4 regions of the Paenibacillus sp. FSL M8-0228 genome follow, and region 1 is predicted to be linked to each of the others. Evidence: riboswitches for the same ligand, from Rfam matches in the RefSeq annotation. Region 1 holds a riboswitch; each other region holds the start of a gene.
What was found. A riboswitch is a leader RNA that binds a small molecule or an ion and turns the genes downstream of it on or off. The one in region 1 is predicted to bind thiamine pyrophosphate.
Positions count from the first base shown of each region.

Region 1 (7,944 bases):
ATAAATCCAAGGTATCCGATGCTTGAGTGCCATGTCGTTCATAAGAAGTCGGGTATCGAAATTATCGGTTGCATCCATCAAGAGATCTACCCCTTGGATCAACTCTTCCAGCTCTTCCACCCCAACATCCAGTACATGTGCATGTATAACCGTTTCCGAATTAATATCCTTTAATCTTCGCTGAGCAGCTACTACTTTGGGATATCTTTGCGCAGCATCACTTTCCTGAAAAAGCTGCTGGCGCTGCAAATTGCTCCATTCCACATAATCCCGGTCTACGAGGCTCACTGTACCTACACCCCCGCGAACGAGCGTTTCCGCAATACCTGTACCTAACGCTCCGGCACCTATGATTAGTACGTGGGAAGAAGCAAGCCGACGTTGTCCTGTCGGTCCAAAGGGCGCGAATCTTTCCTGTCTGGAATAACGGTCACTTGAATGTGTTCCTCCTGCACCGGATTTGTCAGTTACCTTCATGCCTGAACCATACCTTCTATCGGACTGCTTGCTGAAGCGTAACGTTTTACAGGAATCATCCCCGCCTCAAAACCATATCTTCCAGCACGAACAGCCAGTTTCATGGCCTCGGCCATTTTTACCGGGTCCTTCGCTCCTGATACGGCTGTATTCAACAAAACAGCATCTGCCCCTAACTGCATCGCCATTGCCACGTCACCGGGTGAGCGAATACCCGCATCGACAATAACCGGAACCTCCGCCTGTTCAATAATTAGACCTAATGAAAACGGATTAAGCAAACCATGTCCTGTACCAATCGGTGAAGCTCCAGGCATAACGGCATGTACTCCAAGCTCTTGTAGCCTCTTTGCTAGAATCACATCGTCCGATATGTAGGGCAGCACGATAAAGCCTTCTTCTAACAGCTTTTCGCTAGCTTTCAACGTTTCAAATGGGTCCGGCAGCAGTGTCTTGCTATCCCCAATGACCTCCACCTTAATCATATCGCACAGGCCGGAGGCTTTTGCCAATTGGGCAATACGAATCGCCTCCTCTGCTGTTGTAGCCCCTGCTGTGTTGGGAAGAAGTGTATACCGGCTCAAATCCAGCATATCGAGAAAATGCTGCTTATCCCGTTCCTCCAAGTTCAATCTCCGTACAGCAAACGTCAATATTTCCGTCTCAGCAGCCTCTACGGCTTGGGATTGGATATCCAGATCAGAGAATTTTCCTGTTCCCAACAATAACCTCGAGGTAAAAGATGCTTTTCCAATGGTTAACATAATCAACCGCCTCCCACAAAATGTACAATCTCTAGGCAATCTCCATCTTTCAGTACCGCTTCATCATGATCTTCACGGGTCAATATATGCCGATTCAGCTCCACCACTACGGTTTTCACCTTTACATCAAGCTCATGTAGCAATTGATTCACATGAGTGATTCGATTAGAAAAGGTCAGGCTCTGGCCGTTAATCGTCAGCTTCATAAGCTTTTCTCCTTGAGGAGCTCAGAAGAAAAACTACTTATCCCAAGTTCTGCTGCACAAGCCCCATTAAGCATAGCTGCCATCGCACGCCCGGTAGCATCACTCAGCAGGACACCGTTGCGATAATGCCCGACTGCAGCATATACGCCCTCGACCCCAGGAACAATGCCTATAAAAGGATGACCTGATACAGCCTGCGGACGTAAGCCCGCCCAAGCGCGTATAAAAGAAGCTTCACGGACGCGCGGCAGCCAGGCAGAGGCACGTGCCAACAACCCCTCCAAGCCTCCTACGGTCACCTCTTCGTCATATTGATGTGGAAGGCTCGTTGCCCCAATCCAAAGCTCGTTATTCTGTTTAGGCACGAGGTAAATATCATCAGCATAAATGGTATATTCTAACGGGTGATCCTTCAAGGAGACCGCTACCGCTTCGCCCTTGACCGGATAAAGTGGATATTCAAACCCAACCTGCGCTAGCAATTTCATGCTATCCAAGCCTCCGGCAATAATGACCTGATCGCAGGAAAAAAAACCACTATCTGTGCGGACACCGCAAATTCGATCATCCTGTATGACCAGTTGCTCTGCCTGTGTACCAGACCATACCGTTGCTCCCAGCACCGCAGCAGCACCTGCATAAGCACGGCAAAGCTGGACAGGAGCCACTTGTGTCTCCTTTGAACGATATATTGCCCCGATCGCTTGTTCATCCAAACCTGGAATTCGTCGGGCCAATTCTTTCGCATCCCACCAGATAGGACAATCACCCTTTCGCGTTTTAGCAGCTTTCCAGCGTTTTTGGCCTTCAGTCTCCGTACGGAAAGGGGTCACAAACCCTTCAGTACGGAATTCCACCGAAATACCTGACAAACGCTCTAGATCACAGACAAGCTCAGGGAATGCATCTCGACTTATGCGAGCAAATCGTGATAGCTCAGAGTCGGTGAACTCTTCACTTTCCGCTGCCAGCATTCCAACCGCTGCTCCTGAGGCTCCCTCACCCGGGATCAATCGTTCCAGCATAATCGTACTTCTTCCCTCCTTGGCCACATGATAAGCAATGGAACTGCCGATGACACCTCCACCTATGACCAAGCATTCAGCGTGTCCAATCGCTCTTTCCTCTGTGTGTATCTTTAGCATTTGTTCCGTATCTCCTCTCCATAAACCCTTCTGCTTTCAGCTTGCCTCTACTCTCGTTTTCTCGCTACAGGCTGTGAACTACAAGGTCTGCCATTCGCCTATACTCCATTGCAGCTGCAACGGGCGACTCAGCCTCCCATATACCAGACATCACCGCAATTCCGCTTGCTCCGGCCCTATAAAGCTCCGGGATATGATGCGGTTGTATGCCGCCTAGCGCAATCACCGGAATGTTCGACAACCTGCAAATATGTTCAAGCTGAGCTAAACCCCGCGGTACAATACCGGGCTTACAATGGGTCTCATATACGTGACCATAAAGTACATAGTCCGCTCCTGCCCGCTCAGCAATTTGCATCTCCTCCAAGGAATGTACAGACACTCCACAGCGTGTACCCTTTGGAAGTAGGCTTTTCACATCCACAACAGGTAATCCATTAGCTGGTAATTGAACGGCTCCGACCAAAGTAAGTAAAGCTACATCCACACGATCATTTACTACAATTTGTTGCAAAGGAACTTCCTGCTCCACCAGGCTGCGAGTCAAAGAAAGCAATGCAGAGGCACCATTCTGTTTTAAACGTGCGTGTACATAATGAACATACGGACAAATCACAGCAGCCACTTGGGCGGCTTGTGCAAAAGTGCCCTTTTCCATCGAAATTGCGTGTAATTCGATTTTGTCTTCACCTCACATTGGACTAAAGGATCTAAGCTTAGCCAGCCACGTCTACCAGCAGGAATGAAAGGGGATTATATGTGAATCGTCTACGGAAGCTCGAACTACTTAAAATGAACGAAACGCAAAAAAACCACTTCCCCAAGGAAGTGGTTTAACGAACGTCCAATAATCGAACGGACCATGAATCCGTATACGTGTATCGTCCCACGCACAAACAAAAATAAAGATGGTGTTGCCTTGTTTGTACGGCGCTCACTTCCCTACGCTGGCATAACCCAGATCAGGTGCAAAGGGTCCGAAATCCATTTATTCCGTCTCAGCCGCATGGGCGGCTCCCCTAGTGTGACTATTTTATTGTATAAGCTAAAGATAGCTTAGCATATTTTTCTAATTCTGCAAACCCCACTTCGTGTGAAATTTGCTGGAACTGGATTTAGCTGATTTTAGTTAACTTTACTTGACCACTCTTCCACATTCCACGTTTTGGTTACCCAATCCTCGTAAAAGTCCGGTTCGTGAGATACAAGCAATACGGTCCCTTTGTATTCCTTCAAGGCACGTTTCAGCTCATCCTTTGCTTTAACATCCAAGTGGTTGGTAGGCTCATCGAACAGTACCCAGTTGCTTTCACGCATTAACAGTTTGCAAAGACGGACTTTAGCCTGTTCTCCACCACTGAGCGCAGATAGCGGACGCGTGATATGCTCATTTTTCAAACCGCAACGCGCCAAATGCGCTCGTACTTCATGCTGGTTCAAATGCGGAAATTCATTCCACACATCGTCAATCGGTGTAATTTTCTCGGCCTTTACTTCCTGCTCAAAATAAGCGGGCTGCAAAAAATCACCTTGATAAGTTTTTCCACTGATTGGCGGAATTTTTCCCAATATGGTTTTGAGCAATGTCGATTTACCGACACCATTGTAGCCGACAATTGCAATCTTTTCGCCACGTTCAATCGTCATGGACATTTTAGGCAAAAGGGCATGTGTATAACCAATCTCAAAATCAATACCCTCAAATACCGTCTTTCCGCTTGCACGTGCCTCTTTGAATTGAAAGGTTGGTTTTGCGGCTTCTTCAGGCTTATCAATACGTTCGATCCGATCAAGCTGCTTTTCACGGCTCTTTGCTCGGCCTGACGTAGAGGCACGCGCTTTATTACGCTGAATAAAATCTTCCTGTTTCTTAATAAAATCCTGTTGCTTCTCATAAGCATCAATATGCTGGGCTTTGTTCAGATCCGCCATTTCGAGAAACTTTTCATAATTAGCTGAATAACGGGTCATCTTGGCAAATTCAAGATGGTAAATAACATTAACGACCTGGTTCATAAATTCAGTATCATGTGAAATAAGAATAAAGGCATAGGGATAGTCCTTCAAATAGCGCGTAAGCCATTCAATATGCTCTACATCCAAATAGTTGGTAGGCTCATCCAACAGCAGGACATTCGGCTTTTCCAACAGCAACTTAGCAAGAAGAACCTTTGTCCGTTGCCCGCCACTAAGTGCGGATACATCCCGATCCAGTCCTATGGCCGACAGACCTAGTCCATTCGCCATTTCTTCAACCTTCACATCAATGAGGTAAAAATCCCCCATATCCAGTTGCTCCTGAATTTCACCCATCTGTTCCAGCAACACTTCCAACTCATCAGGAGAAGCATCCCCCATTTTGTCAGTAATCTGCATCATTTCCTTTTCCAATTCCAACAAAGGAAGAAAAGCATCCTTCAATACATCACGTACCGTTTTGCCCGGTGTCAGCTTGGTATGCTGATCCAGATAGCCGTAACGCACACGTGGAGTCCATTCCACTTTACCCTCATCCTTAAGCAATTTTCCAGTGAGAATGTTCATGAGTGTCGATTTACCAACACCGTTAGCTCCTACCAAACCTACACGTTCCCCCGCAAGCAATCGAAAGGAAACATTTTTAAATAATGCGCGGTCCCCAAAGTTGTGGGATACATTTTCTACAGTCAATAAACTCATAAGCTGTTTTTGGCTCCTTATTGTCATCGGCATTGCCGACTGTTCTTATTTCATATGCATTTCGTTTCTCTCAAAGCTTTATTGTAGCACATTCTGCAACCATATCGGAATATTGAAAACAGTGAATTTTAAGGTTTTTTGGTATGGATCTGCCTAAAAAAAGAAAAACCACCCATGAGGGTGATTATTTTAAGCCATTATAACATTTGTACTCAAAGTAACCCGCAGCTGCTGCAGATTTTTCATCCGTGAAACGTTCACTCGCTTTAAAGGGAGCTGGACATGAATCTCTATAAAAATACTTTATTCCAGTATCTGGTTCTATGCCACCGATAATGTCTTGCTTTCTAACGACTCTCCCACCACCAAATCCATAGTTATTGTAATACCTGTCTCCAACCGGAATGCCTTGGATAAACGCGATCAGCCCCACATCATCTACCGTGTTGTACCACTCCTCTTGCGGAATGATCGGTAGCGTGAACGAATAAGTTATGCCGTTACGCGCTGCTTTTTCGTTATGGACATTAATAATTCGCGCCAAGTCCTCTTGAACGCTGCGAACAATGGTGGAACGACGTATTTGCTCAAAAGTTTCTGAATTATTCAGCAAAGATATAGCGGTCTGATCCTGAAGTTCCTTTTGAAAGCCCTCTATCCACCTGTGATTCCGAGCATCGTATGCGTGCACATAATTATCCAAGGTGAACCCCACACTGTTGCCTACTAAATCAACATAGGCATATGGCTTTTTTTCGCTCCATTTGTGGCCAATAGCAGCTTGTCCATGCTCGTCTGTATAGGCTTCTGAGGTGAACGCATAATAACCGTCATAATCCAGAATTACAATAGCCGGTATGTAATCCAATAATGCACGTTGTGCTACTATATCCCCATCAATGCCTACATTAAGAAAAAGGGTGTGCAGGAACGTGATCAGCGCTGCTTCTTTATCTACCCGAAAAAACTTATCCGATCCGTATCCGGCCTCGCGTTCCTGACGTTCATTCTGTGAGAGCACAACCCCTGCATCCTGAACTGCGGTACGGAGAGCCGACGTATATTTCATTTCTAGCTGCTGCACTTCACGCTGATTCTGCACCCGTAAGTCACTAACTACACCAAAGGGCAAAAACAAAAGTATAAATATGACCGCAAAATCAGTAATCCTCATTCAGAACCATGCCCCCGTAAGAAGCTGTAACTGCTGGCTTGCCGCTATCTGCCCCACCAAGAAGCCATGATTTGTACAAGTCCGCAGGAGTCCGATTCGTAATATGTACCCGGACCGTAAAATAATCCCCGGCCATCAAGGTATATCGACGCGTCTGATCTGATTTTGGCTGCTGATTGTCAGGAAACAGTACAGGAAAAATTTGCGAATTATAGTACCCATCATATACAGCTTCATAATTGCCCAGAAAACTGTCTGGCTTCGCGGCATCTGCATAGTCCGGTACATACTTTTTGTGCATATGCTCCAAGTCAACTTCGTACGTATTGCCTGTCAATTCCAGATCACGCATAAAATCGTTATACATCGTCGGTGTAATGTAACCCTTGGTTCTTACCATATCAACAAAACGTACAGTTGCATGATATGTATTTAACCCGGATATATCATCCTGCCGTTCAGCAGCTTGAGCTGCGGGTACGATGTACAAAAGCAATACAGCGAGCAGCGCCCCCAACAGCTTCGATATTGTTTGAACCACTTCAGTCTTCCCCCAATTTCTCAAAACGTACAGATGTTATGTCCCCATTCCCATTACGCTGGGGGTACATGGAATATAATGAGGAAGCATCCAGGGTCGATACATCAGGCTCAAACGGTTCAGAAAATACATCATACTCTGTCCCGTCGACTTGAATCGAAATCCCCTCCTGTAAGTTCATGCGAATTGCCTGTATGACCTGAGTTCCTTTAATCCGCTCCGGCAACCCCACCCCAGCAGTACGGGCTATTCGCCCTTCAGAATGCTCCTCTTGCTGTGATCTTAATTCCAGTGCACCATCCAGCTGGCTGGACAAGTCTGCTGCCGTTACACATGCGGTTATGAACAGAATAACTGACACACCAAGCCGCAGCATACTTGAAGCGTGATCAGACATACTCTCATCCCCTTTATGATTATTATCTCTGCTGTAGTGCTTAGGACTGGGTAAACAACAACCCACGTACCACGTTCGATTTGTCTTTGACGATTTCAGCTTTAAATTTACCACTCGGATTTACGTATTCATTCTCTTTCTCATTAAGTGTATTCGTGATTTTACCTGTCTTATCACTGCCACCATTCACGGCGCCATACTGTTCACTGTCTGGGCTAATGTTCAGAGCATTACCGTACCACTGGCCTGCCATATTTTTGCCGGTTTTAATCTGAATGCCGAATTGGTCCTTCCCCTGAAACTTCCGCAGCGCATTGGTCACCTGGGAACCGCTAATCGTTGTGCCGTCATATACCGTAAAAGAGGCTTGAGACAATTCGGTCTGAATATCAGCAAAATTATTTTGTGCCGTTTTAGTCGCCTCCTGGGCTGAAATAAATAGTATAACTACAATCGTAATTAGAGCGATGGTCAAAAATATCCCAGCGGCTACCTTTAAAGCTGTTGATGCGTTATTCATTATTTTTCTCCCCTAGCTTGTTATTTTGTATTAGTCATAGG
Region 1 covers NZ_JBBOXA010000001.1:3,175,360-3,183,303, forward strand. Annotated here, with positions in the region: gene MKY98_RS13975 (ThiF family adenylyltransferase) at 1-477, opposite strand, end outside; gene MKY98_RS13980 (thiazole synthase) at 474-1,241, opposite strand; gene thiS (sulfur carrier protein ThiS) at 1,244-1,447, opposite strand; gene thiO (glycine oxidase ThiO) at 1,444-2,592, opposite strand; gene MKY98_RS13995 (thiamine phosphate synthase) at 2,657-3,250, opposite strand; TPP riboswitch at 3,515-3,623, opposite strand; gene MKY98_RS14000 (ABC-F family ATP-binding cassette domain-containing protein) at 3,718-5,271, opposite strand; gene MKY98_RS14005 (hypothetical protein) at 5,456-6,445, opposite strand; gene MKY98_RS14010 (hypothetical protein) at 6,432-6,986, opposite strand; gene MKY98_RS14015 (hypothetical protein) at 6,988-7,383, opposite strand; gene MKY98_RS14020 (hypothetical protein) at 7,424-7,903, opposite strand.

Region 2 (7,944 bases), 2.7 Mb from region 1:
TGTGCTGAATGCGCTGCGTCTCCAACGAGTAAAGCTGTAGGTGTATGGATGTATCGGCAGGATAGCGTGCTGTCGGACTTCTGTATCGAGATAAAGTTATTATCAGAGTATAGAGCAAGTACGCGCAATTGGTTGGTTTCTCTGCGTGCTTGCTTTTTGTTGTGTTTGGTTTTTTAAAACCATCAACTTTCATTACGTCAGGTTGCTTATCATTCGCGAAAGTTCCATAATATTTGTAGGAGTGCCATGCAAGCATGCAAGAACTTCTTCGTATACTCACAGCTTGAAGTAGATAAAGAGCTTATATTATGGATTAGGAGTGAAGCAGTCATGAATGATACGATTTCCTTGTTGATGAATCACCGGTCTGTGCGAAAATTCAAGTCAGACCCCATTACCGACGAGCAGCTCGCAGCTATTGTGGCAGCTGGCCAAATGGCTTCCTCGTCCAGCAATGTGCAGGCATATACCGTTATCGCCGTTACCGAGCCTTCTTTGAAAACAAAACTGGCGGAGTTGGCAGGAGGGCAGGCTTACGTTGAGCAATGCCCTGCGTTTTTGGTATGGTGCGCAGACCTGTATCGCTTGAAACAGGTCACGCTCCACCATCAGCCAGGTCAGCCTTCCTATGAGGGGTCCGTTGAAAATTATACGGTTGCGACCATTGATGCCGCGTTAGCTGCACAAAATGCAGCGGTAGCCGCTGAATCACTGGGCTTGGGCATCGTCTACATTGGCGGCATTCGTACTAACATAGCAGAGGTGTCTGAGTTGTTAGGGTTGCCAGAGCTGGTGTATCCAGTATTCGGTATGTGTATTGGTGTACCGGATCAGGAAACGGGCTTGCGTCCACGCCTTCCGCTGTCCGGTGTTTTGCATATGAACGGCTACGACAAAAATCAGACGATGAAAGCTGTAGAGGTATACGATCACACATCAGCGGAATATTTGAAGGAACGTACGGGCGGTCAACGCTCTACGCCATGGTCTGAGCAAATGGCCGGAAGATTGACCGAGCCAGCACGCTTGCAGTTGAAGCCATTTTTGGAACAGAAGGGTTTCCTGAAGCAATAAAATTTGAGTAGCGACAAAAAACTCTGCAAAATACAAGTACATTTGAGCTATATACGTTTGAAAATACAAGAACCTCCTTATTTACGTATGATGAAGTTCCGCGTAAATAAGGAGGTTCTTTGCTTTGGTTGCATGTTGTGGTTGTAAACCTTCCAGTCAGTAAACAGCTGGTATATCTTTATCCATCAGATAGTGAGTAAAAGCGTCTCGTATTTTCATAAAATAATTGATGGACGGCAGATTCATCTTGCTGGGTCAGCTTGCTGTACGCGCGAATGACGTCGGCAGTCATCCGGGGATGTGTCTGTTGTCCGGTAAAAGGACCCTCGAACGGCCAGGGACCGTCTGTCTCTGCCATGATCTGATCAGACGGATACTGTCTTGCCAAACTGCGGATCTCTTCTTCGTACAGGAGATCCGGTGTGAAGGAGACATAATAGCCGTTCCGGGCGATACGTTCGGTCGTGGCGGCAGAGCCTTTAAACCAGTGAAAATGCGCCTGCATGACGCCGTGACGTTCCAGAAGGTCACAGGCGATGTCTGCGTCTTCATAAACGGCGTGCAGGACAATGGGCTTGCTATGCTTGCTTGCAAACTGGATGAAACGCTCCAGTAGCACTATGTAGGGAGCGAGGTCAAAAGGAGCTCCGCTCTGCGAGGCTTCTAGCCGATTGTAATAGGGTAAGCCGACTTCACCCACGGCGACCATCTGCTGTACATGTTCGTCCATCCAGTCGAACAAGAGGTCAAGCTCAGTTTGCGGTGGAAGGGCCTGTTCGGGATGAAAGCCAAAGGCTGGCCGTACTAGCCCAGGGTAACGCTCGGCTAACCGTAGATTGGCTCGGCCGGAGTCCAGATGCATCGACACGGCTATCACAGCTTGGACGCTGCTATCAGCAAGTGAAGCGAGCAATAGCTTCTGTTGCTCGGGCGGGTAGCTGTCTACATGAATGTGCGCGTCGATTAATGGAGCGGGTCTTGTTGTGGTCAAATCCAAGCCTAGCTTTGTTTGGCTGTTCCATTTCGATGCACATCGAACTTTTACGTCACTCATGCCGATTCAATCCATCTTCCGGGATATTCTTGTGAACGCTCTGAGCATTGTCCATGTCGCCGTCCAGTTTGTACTTTTCCTCACGCATCCAGCCGGTCATGGTTCGCTTCCATTCAATAAAGAGAGGATCGAGGGTGATTTCTTCCCTACGCGGGCGGGGAAAAGGGACATCTACGACATGCACCACCGAAGCAGGTCGCGCTGACAGCACATAAATGCGGTCGGAGAGCAGCAGCGCTTCTTCAATGCTGTGGGTAATGAACAGCACAGAGCGGCGGTTCTTCTCCCACATCCGCAGTAACCATTGCTGCATATCTGCACGTGTCAGCGCGTCGAGTGCGCTGAACGGCTCATCCAGCAGCATTAATTCCTGCGGGCTGAGCAGTGCGCGAAGAAAGGCTGCACGCTGTTGCATTCCACCAGACAGCGTATGTGGATACGCCTTGGCGAATTTGCCTAGTCCAACCTGCTCGAGCCATTGCAGGGCTTCTTTGCGACGTTCGCGTTCACTGGCGTACTGAGGGGGGACTGCTGTATTTTTACGTGGAGCATTTTCCTGCCCAAGCAGTACATTATCCAGCGTGGTGCGCCACGGGAAAAGGGCGGGCTGCTGTGGCATATAGCTGATATGCCCACGTTCACCAGTCATGTCTCGTCCGTGCATACGGATACGTCCCTGCTGTGGTTTGAGTAGCCCGCCGATGATGTGAAACAGCGTACTTTTTCCGCTGCCTGACGGACCGATGAGAGAAACGAATTCTCCCGGCTTGACTGTGAGGGATACATCCTGCAGCACGGGCAGTAAGCTTCGCTTTTCGCGGAAGGCGAGGCTGATCCCGTCCAATTCCAGAGCAGAAGGGGCAGTCGAAGGACTCTGCTGGTCCCCGGCTCGTTGTTCATTAGCAACGTTGTGTGATGATAAGTCAGTCGGATGCAGACTCATATGTGCCACGTCCTTTCTTTGCTGTATTTAATTCAAGGAGGAAGCTATTCCTGATCCGGTTTCCAGCGAACCAGCCATTTTTCCAGTAGTACTATGATGACAAACATCAGTAAACTGAGCGCGACAATGATGCCGATGGCGGCAAAAATGAGGTCCGTGCGATAGGCCGATTTTTGCAGCAGCATATAATATCCGATTCCTTCGCTCGCACCAATCCATTCGGCAATAATTGCGCCCATCACACTGTAGGTGGCAGCAATCTTGATGCCGGAGAATACTTGCGGCAACGAGTGTGGCAACTCCAGCTTCATAAAAATAGCCATGCGACCTGCACCCGACATCTGCATATAGTTCATCATCATACGGTCCGTCCGTGTCAGCCCGTCCATGGTCGCTACAGCCACGGGAAAAAAGCATACTAAGGTAATGACCATCAGCTTGGGCAGCATGCCAAAACCAAACCACACCATGAGCAGCGGCCCCAGGGCGATGATCGGAATGTTTTGGCTCAGGATAAGCAGCGGATACAGGGCGGATTTGAGAAAAGGAATGGTATGAAGAACGATGGCGATCAACAGTCCCGTTGCTGTCCCTATAGCGAATCCCACAAGTGTCAGGCGAATTGTAGCCCATGTATGGGCACCAAGCAGCGCCGTCTGGGCCATGCCCTCCTGTACGATGAGGGATGGAGCTGGCAGTAGCCAGGATTCAATATGTAAATAGGAAACCGCCCCCTGCCAGGCTGCTAAAAAGAAGAGGACCGCCACAAGGGGCGGCCATACGCTTTTCCACCAGGATGCGTTCTTGCCTTTCGGATTCATGGGCGATATTTCTCGGTCAGCTTGTTCATGCTGATGCCTTGTGGGTTATGTGCGATTTTGATCTGTGAAATGACGCTGGGACTGCCCGCTTCCGTCAAAGCCTCATGCATTTCTTTAACCACTTTCAGCAACTCGTCGAGCTCGCCCTCCATGGTCGTATCCAATGGGTTCACCTGATGTTTGACACCGGAGCGCTGAATGACCTCAATCGCCTTATCTACATACGGGTAAGAGTCCTCGTTATTAGGAGTTTTAGGGATTACTTGAATACTGAGCAGTGTATTAGCCATGCAAATTCACCTGTCCTTCATTTGGAGTGTTTTAGAGAAAATAGGGTGGTTTAAGGCGTTTGAGACCGCTCCGCGTTTCATTTGGTCTTACGATCGCTGTTGCAGGGGGATTCTTGGATTATTTAAGTTTTCAAAGGTAAGAATTCCCCTGCAAAGGCGAACGCTCCGCTTCTCCAGATTCAAATGAACCGCTCCGCTGCTGCCCGCCTTAAAAGCACCCTATTTTTAAAGCTGGTTTGTGCGGCATTTTTAACACACAAGCGCACCTACTTAGCGCTTAGATAATATGAAACTAAAGAATAAACCAAGTTGAACGAGAACGAAGTGGGCGGAATGGTGCTGTACAAGCGTTAGCGTTCGCTTTAAAAGCTTTCCGTAGGAAAGCTCGCTTCGGAAGCATAACCTCCCCGGATTTCTACACTAATCATAAGTTTTTATTAAGAAATCCGGGGCGGTGGCGATGGGAAGCACCATCCGACTGCGTAGTAGGGCTTCGTTCACTTCTCTAGTTCAGTCTTATTTAGTGGTTTAACAAATGGTCAGCGCTTGGGCAAGAAGTCGTTTGTGAAGGCCTTATCGACTTCCAAAGGCTTGCTGAGCAGCTTGCGTTCGTACATCCAGTCCGAATAGTTTTGCCATACCTCCGCTTTTTGCACGCCCCATTGCGCGGCATCATCCTGATAACGTGGGCTTAGCCATTTTTGGCTGGCAAGTACCAGTTTTTTATCCAGCTCCGGTACAGCTTTGCTTAAGATGTCCGCGGCTTCTTCCGGATGGGCGATAGTGTATTCATAGCCTTGGGCGGTAGCGTCCATGAACGCTTTGACCAGCTCGGGATCATTTTTTATCGTCTGTTCGTTGCTCACAATTACAGGCGTATAGTAGTCGAGGCTTTTGGAATAATCTTTTACATACAGCATATCCAATGGCTCATCTCGAAGTTGGGCCTCGATTCCGGTCCATGCGTAGAAAATCCAGGCAAAGTCGATATCCCGCTTCACGGCTGTAAAATAGTCTGCATTGCCCATGTTGACGATCTTCACTTTGCTCACATCGCCTTTGTCTGAATCCATGATGGATTTCATGACCGCTTCTTCTACGGGAGAGCCCCAACCGCCGTATTTTTTACCTTCAAAATCTTTCGGGCTCTTAATTCCGCGATCTACCGGGGCTGCGAAGCCTGAGGTATTATGCTGAATCACCGCAGCGATGGATACAAGCGGCACACCTTGCGTGCGGGCCTGTGTGACGCCTTCTTGGTAGCTGATACCAAAAGGTGCAGCATTAGAAGCAACCATTTGATCGGCTCCGCCTGAACCAGGTTGAACAATTTGGACATTCAAACCTGCTTTTTCGTAAAATCCTTTGTCCTTGGCGACATAGAGTCCCGTATGATTCGTATTGGGTGTCCAGTCGAGCACGATTTTAACATCTTTGAGCCCCTTTGCCGGAGTAGACGTTTGAGTGTCGGTAGCGGAAGCCGCTTCTTGGGATGTAGGGGGACTTCCACCGCAAGCGGTCAGGGTCAGGGCCAAGAGCCACAGACTGATCAGTCCCAGGCTTAATATTTTCATGCGCTTCATCGTTAGTGTTCTCTCCTTTTGATTACCCGTTATCCATCCAATCAGACAGCTTAAGTTTCCCATTTTCATAAAAATAACATCTGCCGGACGCGATCTTTCCAACAACTTAATCCTCAACAAAAAAAGCGCCCCGAGTTTCCGGGACGCTTGCGCTTGTATATACCAAAGTAAGGGATGGTCCTATGTAAAAAAGGCACATCTTGCTTAAGCATTCCTACGCTGGCATTACCCAGATCAGGTTGTAAGGGTCAGTGTCTTGGGACACACTCTCAGCCGGCCGATTCCAGCACCCCTGGCATTGTATGGTTTAATGGGTTCATTTATTCGGGTTTACTACGACGATTATATGCTTTGAATGCAGGTCTGTCCAGCATGAAGGGAGAGATAACGGTTCATTTGCCGAACGACAGGGTACACTTTTACTGTGAGCTTTGATCTGAAAATGAGTATGAATCAATCCGATTCGATCCGGTCATGTTATTTTCAGAACAGCTGCGCAGGTAGGTTCAGATGGGCTGGTGCCCAATGGCATGGCGTAGAGAATTCTAATTCGTGAAAAGGAGTTGTTGTACTGTGGGTAAAACGGAAACATTGGATCGCAACCAACTGGAACAAGCCATTGTGAAGGCTTTGGATAACAACAAATTTTGTACGTTAGGTACGGTAGAGGGTGGCAAACCGAAAGTACGCTATATGGCCCTTTTTAACGATGGAATGAACATTCATCTGGCGACAGATCGCAAAACGCATAAAGTGGATGAGCTAAAGGACAATCCGAATGCTTATCTGCTGCTGGGTTATGAGGTTGGCGGTACGAAGGAAGTTGTTGAAGTGGAGGCTACCGTCCAAATTACAGCTGATGAGGGGCTACGCAAACAAGTGTGGAACGACTCCTTGAAGGAGTGGTTTTCCGGACCGGACGATCCCGATTATGTCATTCTGGACGTGAATCCGACTCGCATTGAGTATGTGGGTCAGCAAACGGAGCGCCAGGTGTGGAAGAAATAATACGAATATAAATGGATAAGCCAGTAAATCTCCAATTTTTTCAGGAGGTTTGCTGGTTTTTTTATGTTTGAGAAAATTAATTATTTTTTCATAAATAATTTTAAGTAAATGACTACTCTTTTGTCTGGCGTTGGATTAAAATAGAAATGGTGAGTTCAAGGCTTACATATATGTGCAAAAGTATGTATATGAGGCATACACCTTAATGAGGAGGGGTATATTTTGTTATTACGTAAAAATTGGTTTAAAGGGTTTACAGCAGCAGTTGTAGCTTGTAGCATGCTGGTGTTTTCAGCCGCTCCATCCTGGGCAGCTAGTGATTCTCGTGATAGCGCTACGGTGAATTTGCGGATCATGGAAACAACGGATATCCATGCGTCCCTGATGAACTACGATTACTATTCGGACAAAGAAACCAACGAGTATGGCTTGGTTAGTACAGCTAGCTTGATCCAGAAGGCACGTAGTGAAACAAGAAACAGTATGCTGTTCGATAATGGTGATTTGCTGCAGGGCAACCCATTAGGCGATTATATGGCCCGCAACAAAACCTTTGAGAAAGAAGGCGGTGTCCATCCGGTCTACAAGATGATGAACCTGATGGGCTATGATGCAGCTACAGTGGGCAACCATGAATTCAACTACGGTCTCGACTTTCTGGACAAATCGCTCAAGGGAGCTGATTTTCCTTATGTAAATGCGAACGTTTATGTTGATAAAGGGGGCCAAGCTACTAAGAATTATTTTACCCCTTATCAGATTCTTGATAAAACAGTAACGGACGAGAAGGGCGAAGAGCATACACTCAGAGTGGGTGTGATCGGTCTGGTCACACCTCAAATTATGCAGTGGGATGAAGCCAATTTGAAGGATAAAGTCGTTACGAAGGATATTGTGGAAACGGCGAAAAAGTTTATTCCTCAAATGAAGACGGAAGGTGCTGACATTATTGTCGTGCTTGCGCATACCGGTTATGAGGATGTGCCACAAACGCCACTGATGGAGAATGCCGTTAAGTATTTGAGCCAGGTGGACGGAATTAACGCTATTCTGTTTGGGCATGCTCATAAATCTTTCCCTGGCCCTGATTTTAAAGATATGAAGGGTGTAGATCTGGATAAGGGAACCATTAATGGGGTACCAGCCGTGGAAGCTTCCTCATGGGGCAAGG
Region 2 covers NZ_JBBOXA010000001.1:472,378-480,321, forward strand. Annotated here, with positions in the region: gene MKY98_RS02110 (heavy metal translocating P-type ATPase) at 1-40, shown strand, start outside; gene nfsA (oxygen-insensitive NADPH nitroreductase) at 331-1,074, shown strand; gene MKY98_RS02120 (TatD family hydrolase) at 1,253-2,065, opposite strand; gene MKY98_RS02125 (ABC transporter ATP-binding protein) at 2,121-3,071, opposite strand; gene MKY98_RS02130 (ABC transporter permease) at 3,116-3,892, opposite strand; gene MKY98_RS02135 (MTH1187 family thiamine-binding protein) at 3,889-4,182, opposite strand; gene MKY98_RS02140 (ABC transporter substrate-binding protein) at 4,722-5,765, opposite strand; TPP riboswitch at 5,960-6,069, opposite strand; gene MKY98_RS02145 (pyridoxamine 5'-phosphate oxidase family protein) at 6,339-6,773, shown strand; gene MKY98_RS02150 (bifunctional 2',3'-cyclic-nucleotide 2'-phosphodiesterase/3'-nucleotidase) at 6,996-7,944, shown strand, end outside.
Region 2: linked by a shared signal. The riboswitch ahead of MKY98_RS02140 (ABC transporter substrate-binding protein) and the one ahead of MKY98_RS13995 (thiamine phosphate synthase) in region 1 are both predicted to bind thiamine pyrophosphate.

Region 3 (7,944 bases), 1.3 Mb from region 1:
ATTACCCCTGCGATGTTTACAGCCGCAGCAGATGCCGTTGCCAATGGCGTAGATTCGAATAAGCCTGGCGGTGCGTTGCTCCCTCATATCCAAAAATTACGTGATGTTTCGTACGTTGTTGCGGTTGCGGTAGCGAAAGCAGCGATTCAGGATCAGGTAGCTCAGGCACACATTTCAAATGTTGAACAAGCTATACGGGATGCAATGTGGAAACCCGAATATGTCAAGGTCAAAGCAGTGGAAAGTGTAATTCATCACCCTCACTAATGCTCCATTTAGGAAAGGGATTGCCTTGTTCAGACAGGCAGAATACGTCAGTTCAAGCAAGGAGAATCAATCTATGAGTGTCGGACATATCTTGTACATTTTGGTGCCGATTTTTTTCGTTATTATTTTAGGGTGGTTAGCGGGGCATTACAAAAGCTTTGATGCCTCTTCCTCCAAGACCCTAAATGCGCTCGTTACCAAATTTGCACTACCTGCGCATCTATTCATCGGTATTACGACAACGGACAGGAAAGCGCTCATCGAGCAATGGCCATTCCTGCTGGCCCTGTTCATTGGCATTGTCGGCTTTTTTACCGTTCTCCTTCTACTGTCCCGCTTTGCGGGGAAGCAGTCGGTCAAGGATGCCGCCATGTTTGCTTTGAACTCGGCACAGCCGACCTTTGCTTTTATGGGCATTCCTGTGCTTGGAGCCATCTACGGTTCCGCTGCTGTCGCCATTCCGATTGCGCTTACCGGGATCGTAGTCAATGCCGTCCTTGACCCGGCGGCTACCATTATAGCTACCGTAGCCAGCAGGAATTCAGGCAAAGAACGGAACGGTCACCTCGGAAGGTTAATCTGGGACTCCATTCTTCATGGATTAAAAGAACCGCTGGCGCTGGTTCCACTGATTGGTGTAATTTTGACCTTGTTCGGCTTCCATTCACCGGATTTGTTGAACAAATCGTTGAATCAAATCGGAGACATTACGTCCGGGGCCGCTTTATTCGCTGTCGGAGTGACCATTGGCGTACGCAACATTAGTTTTAGTGTAAGTGCCTTTGCCATCGCACTGTTAAAAACAATTGTACAGCCTTTATTAATGCTGCTGATCGCCTACCTGTGCGGTCTGTCGTCTGCAGATACTGTGAAGGCAGTTCTGCTCGTTTCCTTCCCGGGTTCAGCAGTCGCTGCTATGATCGCCACCCGTTTTGAAAGCCTGGAATCAGAAACAGCCTCCTCCTTTGTCATCAGTGCTGTCATATCGCTCGTTACACTCCCAGTACTGATTTCTCTATTGGTATAAATGCTGATTATTTAGACATTGGAGCCTGCCGCGAATTCCTTCGTGTATACGGAACTGATCTTCTCCAGCGCCTTTTTCCCTCTCGGAAGCGAACTTCAGCTCTGTCGTTTGGCCCTTGACCAGATAGACATGTTTGACATAGCGTATGAACGTATGTACAGTAATAGTCAAAAGAATAGAAGTCCACTAGGGGAGCCGCTATGGCTGAGACAAGAACGTATCTTGGACCCTTTGAACCTGATCTAGTTCGTACTAGCGTAGGAAAGTGGAGCCTTCGTATATAAGGTTTCAAGCGTTTTTTGCGTATTGGGCCTATTGTTGAAGCCGCTCCATTTTTCTGGGGCGGCTTTTTAGCGTTGTTCCGGAATTATATTCTTACAGGACTTCTTGCTCTTCAATTTTATGGAGGTGGCGAAATTGAGTTTTACACAAGAACTCCGTCGGCAGGCGGACGGCATTTTTCAAGCGATTTTTGAGCATCCCTTTGTGAGAGGTATTGCTGAAGGAAGTTTGACAAGGGGACAGCTGATTCACTATGTAAAACAGGACTTTGAATATTTGAACGCCTACATGCGGATATACGGCATCGCAATCTCCAAATGCACGAATCGGGAGGACATGGATGTATTTAATGAACAAATCTCTTTTATTCTCCACAGCGAGGTTCATCCGCATCAAAATTTCTGTGCTGTCGCAGGGGTGACCTATGAAGAATTGCAGGGATATCCGCTCGCTCCGTCGGCTCATCACTATATCCGGCACATGCTGACGGTTGCGCATGAGGGCAACCTGGGCGAGATCTTGGCTGTGCTGCTGCCATGTATGTGGACGTATGCCGAGATTGGCCGCAGGCTGCTAGATGAAGTAAAGCCGGATAAGTCCCATCCGTTCTATGAATGGATTGGCTTTTATGGAGACCAGCTTGATGATACAACACTCAAGTTCCGAGAACGTGTAGATGCTTGGGCGGAAGGGGCAACGGCTGCTGAGCGGGAGCGGATGATTGAGCATTTTATACTGAGCTGCCAGCTGGAATATAAGTTCTGGGACATGGCTTATAAGCAGGAAGAATGGCCGGTCCAGATGCAGGCAGCGGTCTTGGAATAGTCAGCCTGTCAATTCGATGAGTGAAGTACGGTTAATGTCCTGTTAAACCACCAACTATAGAGAGGATAATCATGATGAGTACATGGGAAAAAAGTTATTCGGATCTCCTAACGAAGGTACAAAATAGCAAACCCCTCGTTCACAATATCACCAATGTGGTAGTCACCAACTTTACCGCCAACGGCCTGTATGCATTGGGTGCCTCCCCAGTGATGGCCTATGCACCCGAGGAAGTAGCAGACATGGCAAAAATAGCGGGAGCCGTCGTATTAAACATCGGTACGCTGAACCGCGAACTGGTGGATGCCATGATCATTGCTGGACAATCAGCAAATGCACACGGTGTTCCAGTCCTGCTAGATCCGGTCGGTGCGGGAGCAACGAGCTTTAGAACCGAGTCTGCACTGCGAATCCTGAATGAAGTCAAAATCTCCTTGGTACGAGGCAACGCGGCCGAAGTCGCGCATCTTGTTGGAGAAGCGCGTGAGATTAAAGGCGTAGATGCTGGTGACAGTGCTGACAGCGGCCATGTCGATCTGGCAATTCGGGCTGCTCGAGTGCTCAATACAATGGTTGTCATCACTGGAAAAGAAGACGTCATCACCGATGGGGCCGAAGCACGAATGATAAGCGGCGGAGACGTACTGCTCACGAAGGTAACCGGAGCAGGCTGCCTGCTGACCTCTGTGTTAGGTGCCTTTGCAGCTGTTGAACCCAACCTGCTGCTCGCAGGTACAGCAGGCTTGGCATTTTACAGTGCAGCAGCTTCCCGAGCCGCAGCACGTACCGCAGAGCTAGGGCCAGGCAGCTTCCAGATTGCCTTTCTCGACGAGCTCGCCAAACTACATACTGGTTCGCTAGAGGGGCATGTCACGATCCGTGAAGCTGGAACAACTACAGCAGGTGGTGCGCGATGACAGACACTCGTGTACCCAGAGCACTGACGATTGCCGGCTCAGACAGTGGCGGCGGGGCCGGAATTCAAGCCGATCTCAAAACCTTTCAAGAGCTTGGCGTATACGGCATGTCAGCTATTACGGCCATTACTGTACAGAACACCTTAGGGGTCCACGGCGTATATCCGCTGCCACAGGAAGCAACAGCGGAACAGATCGAAGCTGTAGGATTAGACCTTGGAGTGGATGCCCTGAAGACTGGCATGCTGTTTAATGCGGGTATCATCCGTCTTGTGAGTGAGCAGATCCGAAAGTTCGGCTGGAAAAAGGTCGTCGTCGATCCCGTGATGATTGCGAAGGGGGGCGCTGAACTGCTGCAATTGGAAGCGGTGCAGGCTTTGAAGGACGAACTGCTCCCCTTGGCCCTGGTCGTTACACCGAATATCCCGGAGGCGGAAGCCCTGACAGGGATCAGCATCCGTACGATGGAGGATCGCCGCGAGGCTGCAAGACATATTAGCAGTATGGGATCAGAATTCGTTGTGATCAAGGGTGGCCACGCTGACGAGAGCGAGAGCAGCGAACAGATTGTTGACCTGCTCTTTGACGGAACCGCCTTTACAGAGCTGAGCGGCAAGCGAGTACGGACTGTCCATACACACGGAACTGGGTGCACCTTCTCGGCAGCGATTACCGCGGAATTAGGGAAAGGGATGTCTGTACCGGAGGCTATCTCGAATGGCAAAGCCTTCATCCAGGCGGCGATTGAGGAATCTTTGCAGCTTGGACAGGGACATGGGCCCACCAATCATTGGGCCTTCCGTCGTCGTCAGGAGATGCTTCTATGAGCGGCAGAATGTTGTCAGAGGTGGTGCGCCGCCAGCTACAGATGTACCTGGTGCTTGGAAGCGTGAATTGCCTAGCGGAACCAGGCTGGGTCGTGCAGGAGGCTCTGGCTGGCGGGGCAACCATGGTCCAGTTCCGGGAAAAAGGCCATGGCGCATTAACGGGTATCCCTATGTTCGAACTTGCGCGCCAGCTACAGGAACTGTGCCGCCACGATGGTGTCCCCTTCATCATCAATGACGATGTGGAGCTGGCTCTTGAAATCGATGCTGACGGTGTTCACATCGGTCAGGACGATGAATCTGCCGAAACCGTCCGCGAGCGAATCGGAAATCGAATTCTAGGCGTCTCTGCCCATACCATTGAGGAAGCACGTCGAGCCATTCTGCAAGGTGCTGATTATCTCGGCGTCGGGCCAATCTATCCCACCCTCTCGAAGGATGATGCCCATGCTGTACATGGGCCAGCAATTTTATATGAGATGCGTAAAGCGGGAATTGATGTGCCAATTGTTGGGATCGGAGGTATTACAGTCGACCGTGTTGAGGAAGTCGCACGTGCAGGTGCAGATGGTGTAGCGGTGATTTCAGCCGTGACACAGACAAAGCAGGTTAGAGGTACGGTCAAGGAATTAAAGAAAAAGGTAGTGCTAGGCATCAAAAATCGAGGGATGTATGGATCATAGCAAATTGTTTCGATTGACTAAATAATTTCTCGTTTCATACCCAGCAGAAGACGATATGATTAATCAGATCGTCTTCTTAGGTTGTCGAGACTTTATATAAGACCAGTATTATAACCGATACGATCGTAGAACTGATTATGTTTATGATCTTATTCGGAATTATCCTATTTTTATTTATCTCAAAAGAAACACGATGGCATAAGTCGCTTTTAATTAATACTTATGTTCAGACAGAGTCGTTTCAAAAATAGAAATAATACATTATTCTTCAATTCCGAGCAATTCGGATACTTGTTTTCTGTATCTTGTAGCCTTGCGTGTCCCATGAATGAGATTTGACAATCTGGAAGCTGGAATATGATATGTACTACAAAAAGTTTTCTGATCCATTCTTTTCTCGAGCAGTTTTTGCTTGATCTCCCATCCAAAAGGGGTTACAGAATTTCGATGATTCAACATCACTACCTCCAAGTTTTAGTTTTTGGAATCATGTATTACGCAACATGTAATACACCAGAGCTTAATGATTCGATCTGCATGTTTGGTAATGATTCAACAGGTAATCCAACCTTTTAGATTGCTCAATTACTTTGGGGTGTGTTAAAAATCCATACTTTTTCTGGACTTGGTACAGTTTCCTCCTAGCTCTCTCGACACGAAGTAAAGTCACACCTTGGTTCATCAGTATGATCCCCTCCTCTATGTCACATTTTAGAATAAAAAGACGTTTTTTGGTTTTTCGGATGATGCGCCTAACAAAAAGAGAATATCACAAAAGTTTTCATAAATAAGGGCGTCCCTAAAATATGCAAAAAACCTCCGTTTCCACTAATAAAGTGGAGCAGAGGCTCTAGTTTCTATTAATAATATTTACATACAGGATTTTAATCCTACATGAATAAAAGGATACTACTACCAATAATAAAACGATCTTTCTCTTTGCCCTTCGCTCACTAAACTTTCGTACTTCATATGAGCCTTAACATCTGCAAACGCTTTAAACTTCTCAAATAGTCTTATGCACCTAATGAAAAAAGCTTCTTTATTAATGGTTAATGATTTAGATAAAACGTCTAGCAAGTATTTAAAGCCATGCGAGTAGCTACCTCTATTCAAGTAATATTTAGCAAGTTCATATTTAAAAAGCGTTATGTGTTCTGGTACGACTTGATGTGTGTACATATCAGTAGATGCTGGATCAAAAGAATTAAACTCCACTTCAAAACGTGAGAGTACATCATCAACATCTATTGCATATCGGTTAGCCGCTATTATAATGTTCAACAGCTTTGAGAGCTTTTCATCTTCGTTAGTAATTGATGTGGCTACAATATATTCAACATAATCTGGAAGCACACTGGTATCCCCAGACAGAAGTTTATTTACAAAGATATTACCTACTGCCCAATGCTCGAACAAGTTGATCCAGTGTCGGGTTTCCTCGTCCGTCTCAATCACCCAATCTAAATTTGCGTAGGCGTATGTAAACTGTAAAGCTTGCTGATAATTGCCTTGGGCTTCACAGACACTAGCACACAGTAAATCAGCATAGGTAATGTAAACAAATATGGGACGACTTAGCCTCATATAAGACTCCTCACTCTTTTGCTTCTTCTGCCGTTGTTTCATAGAATAATAAATTTCCGCTTTATGTCTCATTTTTTGAGCTGTTTCATAAAGCATATCCCACTCGTGTAATGAACGATACACATTCGCTAGATCCTTCAACGCATCAAGTTGATCTATTTCATCCAGACGTTCGACAAAGGGCTCAAATCGAGTAGCCGCCTTGAGATTTCGGATCTGATCGTTCCCTACCTGAATCGTAAACAGACGATACTGACAGATAGCCAAGCGTTCAGAGTGCTGGTACTTCTCGCCTTCCGCAATCCCCTCATAGAGTAACAAAGCAGCATTACGCTGACCTTGTGCGAATAACTTTTCTGCCGCATCGAATAGCTTCGGGGAATAAAGGAGGTTGTCCATGATATGGGCCACTACAAGCTGGATCGCATGTAACTTGTCCAGTTCCGCACAGCGAAATAACAACGGCTCAATTCGCCGCCAATCTGGGGAACGCTCAATGATATAATTATCTATGTATAGTTCGTAAAAAAAACCTTCCGGTAATCCCATGGCTAGCGTGATTCGATCCAACTGATGTATAGCAACAGGACGATGCTTAGTAATCCAATTATTAAGTGTTCTTTGATGAACACCTGAATGTTCGGAAAATTGCGCCAAAGTCAAATTGTTTTGTTTTAAAAAATTCTCAAACTTATCTAAGATCGTAGGTGTATGTCCCAAGTCATAACCACCTTTCATATAAAAATACCAAATTTTTATAATCTCATCTCAAATTATTGTCCAAATTTTAACATACGTCAATGAGCATTAGTCAATATCCACATTATTAGTACCCCTTAAAAAGGTGAAAATACCACATTAATTCATATATTCATTAGCATTTAAATATTTGTAACAATGGATGGGTGAACACCTCCATCATTTTCATTGAGAAGCTTTGATACACAACCCTTTCAGAATTCAGGTGGTCGCTCGCTCTACTAATTTGAATTCCAGATGATGTATCGTTTCTTCCAGCCCTTCGAGGGCATTTCGAATCATAATGAACGCATTCTCAGCTTGCTTGTCTATCGGGTAATGAATCGTAGTTAAATCAAGCAAATGCGAGATTTCGGTGTTATCAAAGCCTACTACTGCAAAATCACTCGGTACAGAAACACCTAGCCTACGCGCTTCAGTCAAAAGACCTGCTGCCAAATAATCGGTAGAACAGGCGAAGGCGTCCGGCCTGTCTGTTGGTGCTCGTTCTGCCCACCAATGAGCTATTTGTTCACCAGCTTCTATTGAATTTAAATCATAAAAATGCGGGAAGGCCTCAGCGTCCAAATCATATTTTTCGCAAAAGTCATGATAAGCTCGAATGCGTTCTTTTGTATTTAACCCCCGCATGCTGCCGTACACATTCACCATTTTCCGATATCCTCGGGTGTACAAATGTTCCAATGCCAGCGTATAGCCCTGATACTGATCCATAAATACAGACGGGATTGCCTCAATGTTTACACGCTGCCAGGTCACAATCGGACCAT
Region 3 covers NZ_JBBOXA010000001.1:4,493,265-4,501,208, forward strand. Annotated here, with positions in the region: gene MKY98_RS20220 (NAD-dependent malic enzyme) at 1-267, shown strand, start outside; gene MKY98_RS20225 (AEC family transporter) at 341-1,294, shown strand; TPP riboswitch at 1,473-1,575, shown strand; gene tenA (thiaminase II) at 1,712-2,401, shown strand; gene thiM (hydroxyethylthiazole kinase) at 2,473-3,318, shown strand; gene thiD (bifunctional hydroxymethylpyrimidine kinase/phosphomethylpyrimidine kinase) at 3,315-4,145, shown strand; gene thiE (thiamine phosphate synthase) at 4,142-4,828, shown strand; gene MKY98_RS20250 (XRE family transcriptional regulator) at 5,090-5,287, opposite strand; gene MKY98_RS20255 (aspartyl-phosphate phosphatase Spo0E family protein) at 5,349-5,510, opposite strand; gene MKY98_RS20260 (helix-turn-helix domain-containing protein) at 5,741-7,135, opposite strand; gene MKY98_RS20265 (LacI family DNA-binding transcriptional regulator) at 7,376-7,944, opposite strand, start outside.
Region 3: linked by a shared signal. The riboswitch ahead of tenA (thiaminase II) and the one ahead of MKY98_RS13995 (thiamine phosphate synthase) in region 1 are both predicted to bind thiamine pyrophosphate.

Region 4 (7,944 bases), 2.3 Mb from region 1:
CCCTCGGTAGCGGATTTAATCACTTCCACATGCCAACTTTCCTGCTGCTTCCAATGCCGAATTTCCTCCAGCACACGTAAGGGCAGGAAAGACCCATAAGTACTCAGCATCGTTTTATACCTCCCGTATCCCACTATGGCTATCCGGCGGATCTGGCAGATCTGCCCTGGATGCATACGTACCCAGTATATTCGCTGTCCTATCGGGAATATGTCTATGAACTCGCTTAATTTGGTCACATCTGTTACGTAGAACAAGAATACCATGGTAAACGAAAAAGAAGCCCAGCTACGGCACGGGTTAGTGTCCGTAGGCAGGCTTCTTCAAGGTGAAGAATTAAATACAGTTTTTTTGAAAAATAATTCTTTACTTTGTAGTCGTTTGTTTGTGGGCATCAGCGATCGTTTTCTTGTCCTCCAGCTCCTGTACACTGCTTAGAAACGTCGATACCCGCCGTAGATATTCACGGGGATGCTCTCTGAAAATAAGCTCATGTATTCCGTTTTTGACAATCCATACACTGGAAAGTGGGTTGGTTTGATTGGCAGCGAGCTTTTCCGCAATAGGATAAGGAGCCTTTTCATCCTGTGTACCATGCACAAACATGATCGGGAACGGATAGTTTTCCTTTTTAACCTCCTGATATGGAATCTGATGCAAGCTGGTGCCGTTCAAGACTGGAAACAGCAACTCCAGAATTTCCAAAGACGGATGTCTTGGCAGGTTAATTTGATTGTGAATGTTATGGTACAGCGTATCCGGCTCCAACAGGAAAGTGCTGTCCAAAATCATTGCGTCCACATCCTTGGTTTGCAAGCCCGCCTGAAGAGCGGTTCCTGCCCCCATGGAGAAGCCCCATACGATAATCTCCGACGAGCCGCGTTGCTTCGCAAGCTGGATCGCTCCGAGAAGCTGCTGGGATTCCGCTTTGCCTCCGGTTGCGACTGATTTGCTGTTTTGTGACGCGAATCCATAATCGAACATGACCACATTAAAGTTCAAACTGTGGGCATAATGCGCCAGATCATACATGGGAATCCAGCTTTCTTCGCGGTTAGCTCCATAACCATGGCTGAAAATAATCGTTTTCCGCGATTGATCCGCCGGGATATACCAGCCTTGTACCATGCGGCTACCATCCTTGGCAGGGAAGCTGACTTCCTCATAAGGCATGTTTTTGGCCTGCATCGGATTAGAGTACAGCGGCGCGACGGTAGGATTCGTAAGTACCCATGCGATGTAAGCATGCAAGGCAATAAAACAAAACAACAGAAAAAAAACGACCGACAGCAGCAGAGCAATCACAACGTGCTTGAACCGCAGCAGACGGGGATTAAAGAGTGGGGTGGACGGCTCCTGAACAGCGGTCTGTAGCTGAGAGTTGCGCTGGGATGTAGAAATCATGTAAGAGCCTCCTTATATAAAATTGATCTTCGTTTCAATAGAATTTAGGTATAATTCCACTTGAAAATGATAGTGTATATCCGTATAGATACCTATTATCGTATGATGGGGGTTATCCAAAGTCAACGCCTGAACCGGAAAAGTAAAAATGATGCAAAGAATTGTCGATGTTTGTTCTCGTTCTGTAATATGGTTGTCACAAAAACATCGGTTTACAGTAGCCGCGACTATTCTATATAATTTATGTAACCATGTTTCATAGTGTGAAACGAATATGGATACAAGAGGAGCGGTTCACGAATGGAAGACCGTAAATTAACCGTTCGCGCTGTAGAGCGTGCACTTGATATATTGCTGTGTTTTACCGCAGATTCGGATCTTGGCCTAACGGAGATTGCCTCCAAAATTGGTCTACATAAAAGCACGGTTCATCGGCTGCTGACTACGTTGGAGGATCGGGGCTTTGTCGTTCGGAATGCCGAAACGGAAAAATATCGACTTGGCTTCCGCATTTGGGAGCTATCCACACATTTGTCCCAAAGTGACGAGCCGGCGGTGTTGTTACAGCCTGCAATGGAAGGACTGCGTGACCGTCTGGGCGAAACGGTCAGCTTGTACTTACGGGACGGCAGCATGCGTATTCGCATACAAGCCGTGCAGAGCAATCAGGCGATCCGCAGGGTTGCGCCTGTGGGTGCGCGTATGCCGCTGGCTGTAGGAGCCTCCAGTAAGGTGCTGGCTGCCTTTATGCCGCCGCAGGAGCTGGAAGCCCTGCTAAGCGGGAATGAATGGCCGCCCTCGGTAGACGCGGAGGTCTATAAAGCCCAGCTGCAGGACATTCGCGAGAAGGGCTATGCGACCAGCTATGAAGAACGGGAGCCAGGGGCCGCTGCTGTGGCAGCACCAATTGTGAACCGGAAGGGACAGGTCACTGCGGCTTTATCTGTATCCGGTCCGGTCAGTCGGCTTGCACCCGAGACGCTACATGACTTTGCTCCGATTTTGATCGAAGCGGCGAAGGAAATGGGGCTTATGCTTCCGTAACAAGAATGAATGCAGTTGAAGCAAGCAAAGTGATTTGGTGAGGAGCGTCTTCTTGCTAAATGGAACCTAGAAGGGTTGCCAAAGCCATAAATTTGAAGTAGTCTGATAAGGATGGCGGGATGTCTGTTATGTCCGCCTCATGTGAATAGAAGTATCGCAGTTACTGGGGGAGCCTGTAATGCCGGGCTGAGATGGAATCGTGTAAGATTCCGGACCCTTTGCACCTGATCTGGATCATACCAGCGTAGGGAAGTAATCGGCCATTGAAATGTATACGCAGCTGCTGTCTACGGTGACGCATTGGAATAGGATTATTCCACATGTGCACGGTCTGGATAGCTGCCTCGTTAGATTAGCCGGTTCCCTCGGGAACCGGCTTTTTTGCATAGATCAGCGCCACCCTGGGAATGGTTCCGGATCGGTGTGTCATTTCATCGAAACAGGAGGAATGGACAATGAAGCCGACAGAAGTAGAAGGAACAAAAGGAACAGAATTTAAATCAGCAGAAGTAAGGTTGGCAGGAACAAGGGAAGTTGGGGTAGAGAAGACAAACGGGGAGCAAGCCAGTGGGGTAACGCCCTTTCCAGGGAGCCGTAAGGTATATATTCAAGGCTCGCGGCCGGACATTGCCGTCCCAGAGCGGGAAATTGCTCTTCATCCTACACATACGCCGCAGGGCACGGAGCATCATGAGCCATTGCGTGTGTACGATACGAGCGGTCCCATGACTGACGAAGCCTATCAGGTCGATATCCGTCAGGGCCTGCCTCCATTACGGCGAGCTTGGGCACTGGAACGGGGCGATGTGGAGGCTTACGAGGGACGCGCCGTCAAACCGGAGGATAATGGACTGAAACCTGGCTCCAAACGGGAGACAGTTGAATTTCCCGGCGTGACCAACCGTCCGCTTCGTGCTTCGCAAGGTCGTACAGTGACGCAAATGCATTATGCACGGCAAGGGATCATTACGCCCGAAATGGAATTTGCGGCGATCCGCGAAGGGGTGGAGCCTGAGTTTGTACGGCAGGAATTGGCGGCTGGACGAGCCATTTTGCCTTCGAATATCAATCACCCGGAAAGTGAGCCGATGGTCATTGGGCGTCATTTTCACGTGAAGATCAATGCGAACATTGGTAATTCTGCGGTTACCTCCTCGATTGAGGAGGAAGTGGAGAAAATGACCTGGGCTGTGCGTTGGGGCTCGGATACAGTTATGGACCTATCCACAGGCCGTAATATCCATACCACACGTGAATGGATCATTCGGAATTCTCCTGTACCGATTGGAACTGTGCCGCTGTATCAGGCACTTGAAAAGGTGAACGGCGAAGCAGAAGCGCTGACGTGGGAGTTGTATCGCGATACGCTGATCGAGCAGGCGGAGCAGGGAGTGGACTATTTTACAATTCATGCGGGTGTATTGCTGCGGTATATACCGATGACGGCGAATAGAATGACGGGAATTGTGTCCCGTGGCGGGTCGATCATGGCAGCCTGGTGCCTTGCGCACCATCAGGAGAATTTTTTGTATACACATTTTGAAGAAATCTGCGAAATTATGAAAGCCTATGATGTGGCCTTTTCTCTCGGGGATGGTCTACGTCCAGGTAGTATCTATGATGCGAATGATGAAGCACAGTTTGCAGAGCTGGAAACGTTGGGCGAGCTAACGCAAATCGCATGGAAGCATGATGTTCAGGTCATGATTGAGGGGCCGGGACATGTCCCTATGCATAAAATCAAAGAGAATGTGGATTTGCAAATGGAGATTTGTAAGGAAGCTCCTTTCTATACCTTGGGACCGCTCACGACGGATATTGCCCCCGGATATGATCATATTACCTCAGCCATCGGGGCGGCGATGATCGGTTGGTTCGGGACGTCCATGCTGTGCTATGTTACGCCTAAGGAGCATTTGGGTCTTCCGAATAAGGATGATGTCCGTGAGGGTGTCATTACCTACAAAATTGCGGCACATGCTGCCGATCTGGCGAAGGGCCATCCACGGGCGCAGCAGCGGGATGATGCTTTGTCCAAGGCACGCTTTGAGTTCCGCTGGCGGGATCAGTTCAATCTGTCGCTTGATCCCGAGCGGGCCTTGTCCTACCATGATGAAACGCTACCAGCAGAGGGAGCCAAGGAAGCACATTTTTGCTCGATGTGCGGCCCCAAATTTTGTAGTATGCGCATCACGCAGGACATTCGCGCCTATGCAGCGGATAAGGGGCTGAACACCGAAGAAGCAGTGGCCGCTGGGATGCGTGAGAAGGCAGAGCAGTATCGGGATGGCGGTCAGTAAAACGAATGTGTGAGTTTAGGAACGCATGAATCAAAAAAAGCCGTGGTTCTCTACAGTCGATGTAGGAAACTACGGCTTTTTGGCTTATGTAAAGCGAGTCATGCAACCGGATAAACGGCGCCTTATTTTTTACCCATTTTTTCATTCAAAATGTCCTGAAAGCTGAGCTTCTTCTCCGAGCTATCTTCTTTCTTCTGCATACTCACCGCGTTGGCACGTTGGTATTGGTGGTGAAAGGGCATCAGGGTGTGGACGGTTAAGTTCATTGTATTCATGTAGATCATTCCTCCAATTCCATATTGTCAAATTCAGATTGAGTTGCTTTGGACGTCTGTATAGGACTATTTGTATGTACTTGATGTCGCAATGCTATGTAGGTTGCTTGGTTATGTTTCAATCATTATACCCACATTTATTCAAAGTAAAACGCTTTTGACATAAAACAGGAAGATGGTCATGTGTGTTCAAAATGCCGATTAGGAGGATGGTCGTTTTAGGGGAAAATGTGCCTAGGTCTAAAACAAGGGCTTGAGGCCCGTTTTCTTAGTTTAGTAGTCGGGATTGTGTTTTTTTGTCGAATAACCTTGTAAAAGGAGGGTTTTGCGGACTCCTCAAGTCAGGATTGAGGCAGTCTGGTGGCGAATTAAAGTGTCAAAGTTGTATTGACTTTATGTTTGGTAGTAGATACCATGAACTGGTTGTCAGCGTATTTTGACAACAAGAGTCAGCCAATCGATCTGGCGATTCATCCTTTGAAATGTTAGAGAGAGGATTAGAGCATATATGAAAAAATGTATTGCAGACATCGCATTTATTATTCTGGGTGCGTTTTTTTTCGCGCTAGCTGTTAATCTGTTTGTGATCCCGAATGAGTTTGGCGAGGGGGGCGTTACAGGGGTCACAATCATCCTGTACTACCTGTTTCAGTGGTCTCCCTCGATCGTTAATCTGGTGATTAATGGCTTGCTGCTGATTGTCGGATATAAATTTTTAGACAAGAGAACGACCTTGTACACTATCATTGCGGTCGCTTTTAACTCGCTGTTTTTACATTTAACAGTCAACTGGCGGATTGATTCGCATGAGCCGACGATTAATGCCGTATTTGCCGGAGTTTTGGTGGGGGTTGGCATAGGCCTAATCGTACGGGTAGGCGGCACTACGGCGGGTACGGTCATTTTAGCACGGATTGCCAACAAGTATCTGGATTGGAATATCAGTTATGGCCTGCTGTTTTTTGATTTGATTGTCGCATTCTCTTCCTATTTTATTATTGGCCCGGAGAAATTGATGCTAACTATCGTTATTTTGTACGTTGGTACGAAGGTGATGGACTTTATGATCGAAGGACTGAACCCCAAAAAAGCGGTCATGATTATTTCGGAGCACCAAGATAAAATTGCCGAGATGGTCATTACGAAAATGGATCGTGGAGTTACTGTCCTGTCAGGCCACGGTTATTACACTAAAAATCCAAAAGAAGTGCTGTATATCGTCATTAGTAAACAAGAGGTATCGGCGCTTAAAAAGATAGTGAAAGCCATCGACACAGCAGCGTTTATCACCATTCATGACGTGCGGGACGTGTTCGGAGAAGGTTTTCTGGATATTTCGAAGTAACTGGTGGTGTGAAGGTAAGGTTATAGGAGAATAGGGTAGGAAGTCGGTCCTGAGGGATCGGCTTTTTTGCTTTGAGATGTTTATTTTAATAATCGAAATAGGTAGATAGATAATAACTTCTTTTCGAAACAGAAGAAAAGCTATTTTTTGTAAAAAAATATTGTGAATGTGACTTTGATCTCTTATTTTTTTGAAAAATATGCATTATGATCTGACAATAATATATATTTTATTAAAATATATTCATTTTTTATAATGAAGTATTATAAATACACTTACTTCTAAAATCAACTGAGAAACAGTTCCAAGTGAGGTTGTTTTGAGTGGAGAATAACTATGATTTAAAAAAAGAATTTAAAAAGCCGTGGATTCAGATTTCTATTTTATTTATTATATTGCATTTTATAAATTCATTTATTATATTGCCTTCAATGAACCCGCTAAAGCTCCCTTTAGCTTTTTTTATTGTGTCATCAGGAGCGATGATTATCTCTTTTCTTATTGTTGTCTTGTATCCAAAATTCTCGAAACATAGAGAACAATTTTCTGAAAATAATTTGGTTCCATATCGTAAAATATGTTCCAGTGTGTTTGTTGTTCTAAATTTTATTTTTCTTTTTTTAATGTTACTGTATTCAAATGCTATTTACTTCAGTCCCTTAAATATAGTTTTATTGGTTTCAGCGATATCGCACTTAACAGTAGGTATCACATTCACTAAATTAACACCTAACCGTTTAATTGGTTTGAAGTTCCCATGGCTGCTTTCGAATGAAAAGGCATGGAAGAAGACGCATCGTATCTCTGCTTATATTTGGATAGCCTTTGGCTTAATCGGGATCGCTATAGGATTAGGACAAGAAGTTAATGTGTGTATGGTGCTCGCTTCTTGTTTACCGACGATGATTAGTTTTGTTACTTCTCTCTTTCTAAGCCATAGGTATAAAAATATAGACTGCTGATATCTGTATAATGCGGATCGATTTGGCATATTAGGGGGATTTCCATGAGAAGTAAATTAAATTTTTCTAATGTATTGTCTTTTCTTATTTCTGTTTTGCCTTTCATTATCTACCTTTTCATGTATCCGAGAATGCCTAGGAATGTAGCAATCCACTACAATTTCAATGATGTGGCTGACCGTTTTGTTGACAAATCCTCCCCTGAGGTATGGTTGTTGTGTGGAATTAGCCTCATATCTTTTATAATTATGCTTATGCTCCAACCCTATTTCAGTCGTCAGTTCAAGAGCGAAGAAGGCTCTGCAATCATGGAAAGCCTGCCTGGTCTCTTCACACTTCTTATAACCCTCGTATTTGCAATCTTGGGTATATGTTTTCTTTTAAAGGCTTGAAGCATGTAAAAAATCCCCTCTCAATGTGCAGTTTCCACTGCATTTGGAGGGGATTTTGTTATTTATACGCTCTTTACTCTTGAATCATTTGACGCAATACGGTTTGCAGAATACCACCGTTGTGGTAGTAGTCGATATCGACGGTGCTGTCCAGACGGGCAATTACCGGGAATTCGAACTTTGTGCCATCCTCGCGTTTAGCCACAACTGTAAGCTCTTGAC
Region 4 covers NZ_JBBOXA010000001.1:874,702-882,645, forward strand. Annotated here, with positions in the region: gene MKY98_RS03980 (Fe-Mn family superoxide dismutase) at 1-110, opposite strand, end outside; gene MKY98_RS03985 (alpha/beta hydrolase) at 367-1,404, opposite strand; gene MKY98_RS03990 (IclR family transcriptional regulator) at 1,705-2,448, shown strand; TPP riboswitch at 2,604-2,716, shown strand; gene thiC (phosphomethylpyrimidine synthase ThiC) at 2,904-4,748, shown strand; gene MKY98_RS04000 (hypothetical protein) at 4,871-5,023, opposite strand; gene MKY98_RS04005 (YitT family protein) at 5,532-6,368, shown strand; gene MKY98_RS04010 (SdpI family protein) at 6,692-7,330, shown strand; gene MKY98_RS04015 (DUF1648 domain-containing protein) at 7,375-7,722, shown strand; gene acnA (aconitate hydratase AcnA) at 7,796-7,944, opposite strand, start outside.
Region 4: linked by a shared signal. The riboswitch ahead of thiC (phosphomethylpyrimidine synthase ThiC) and the one ahead of MKY98_RS13995 (thiamine phosphate synthase) in region 1 are both predicted to bind thiamine pyrophosphate.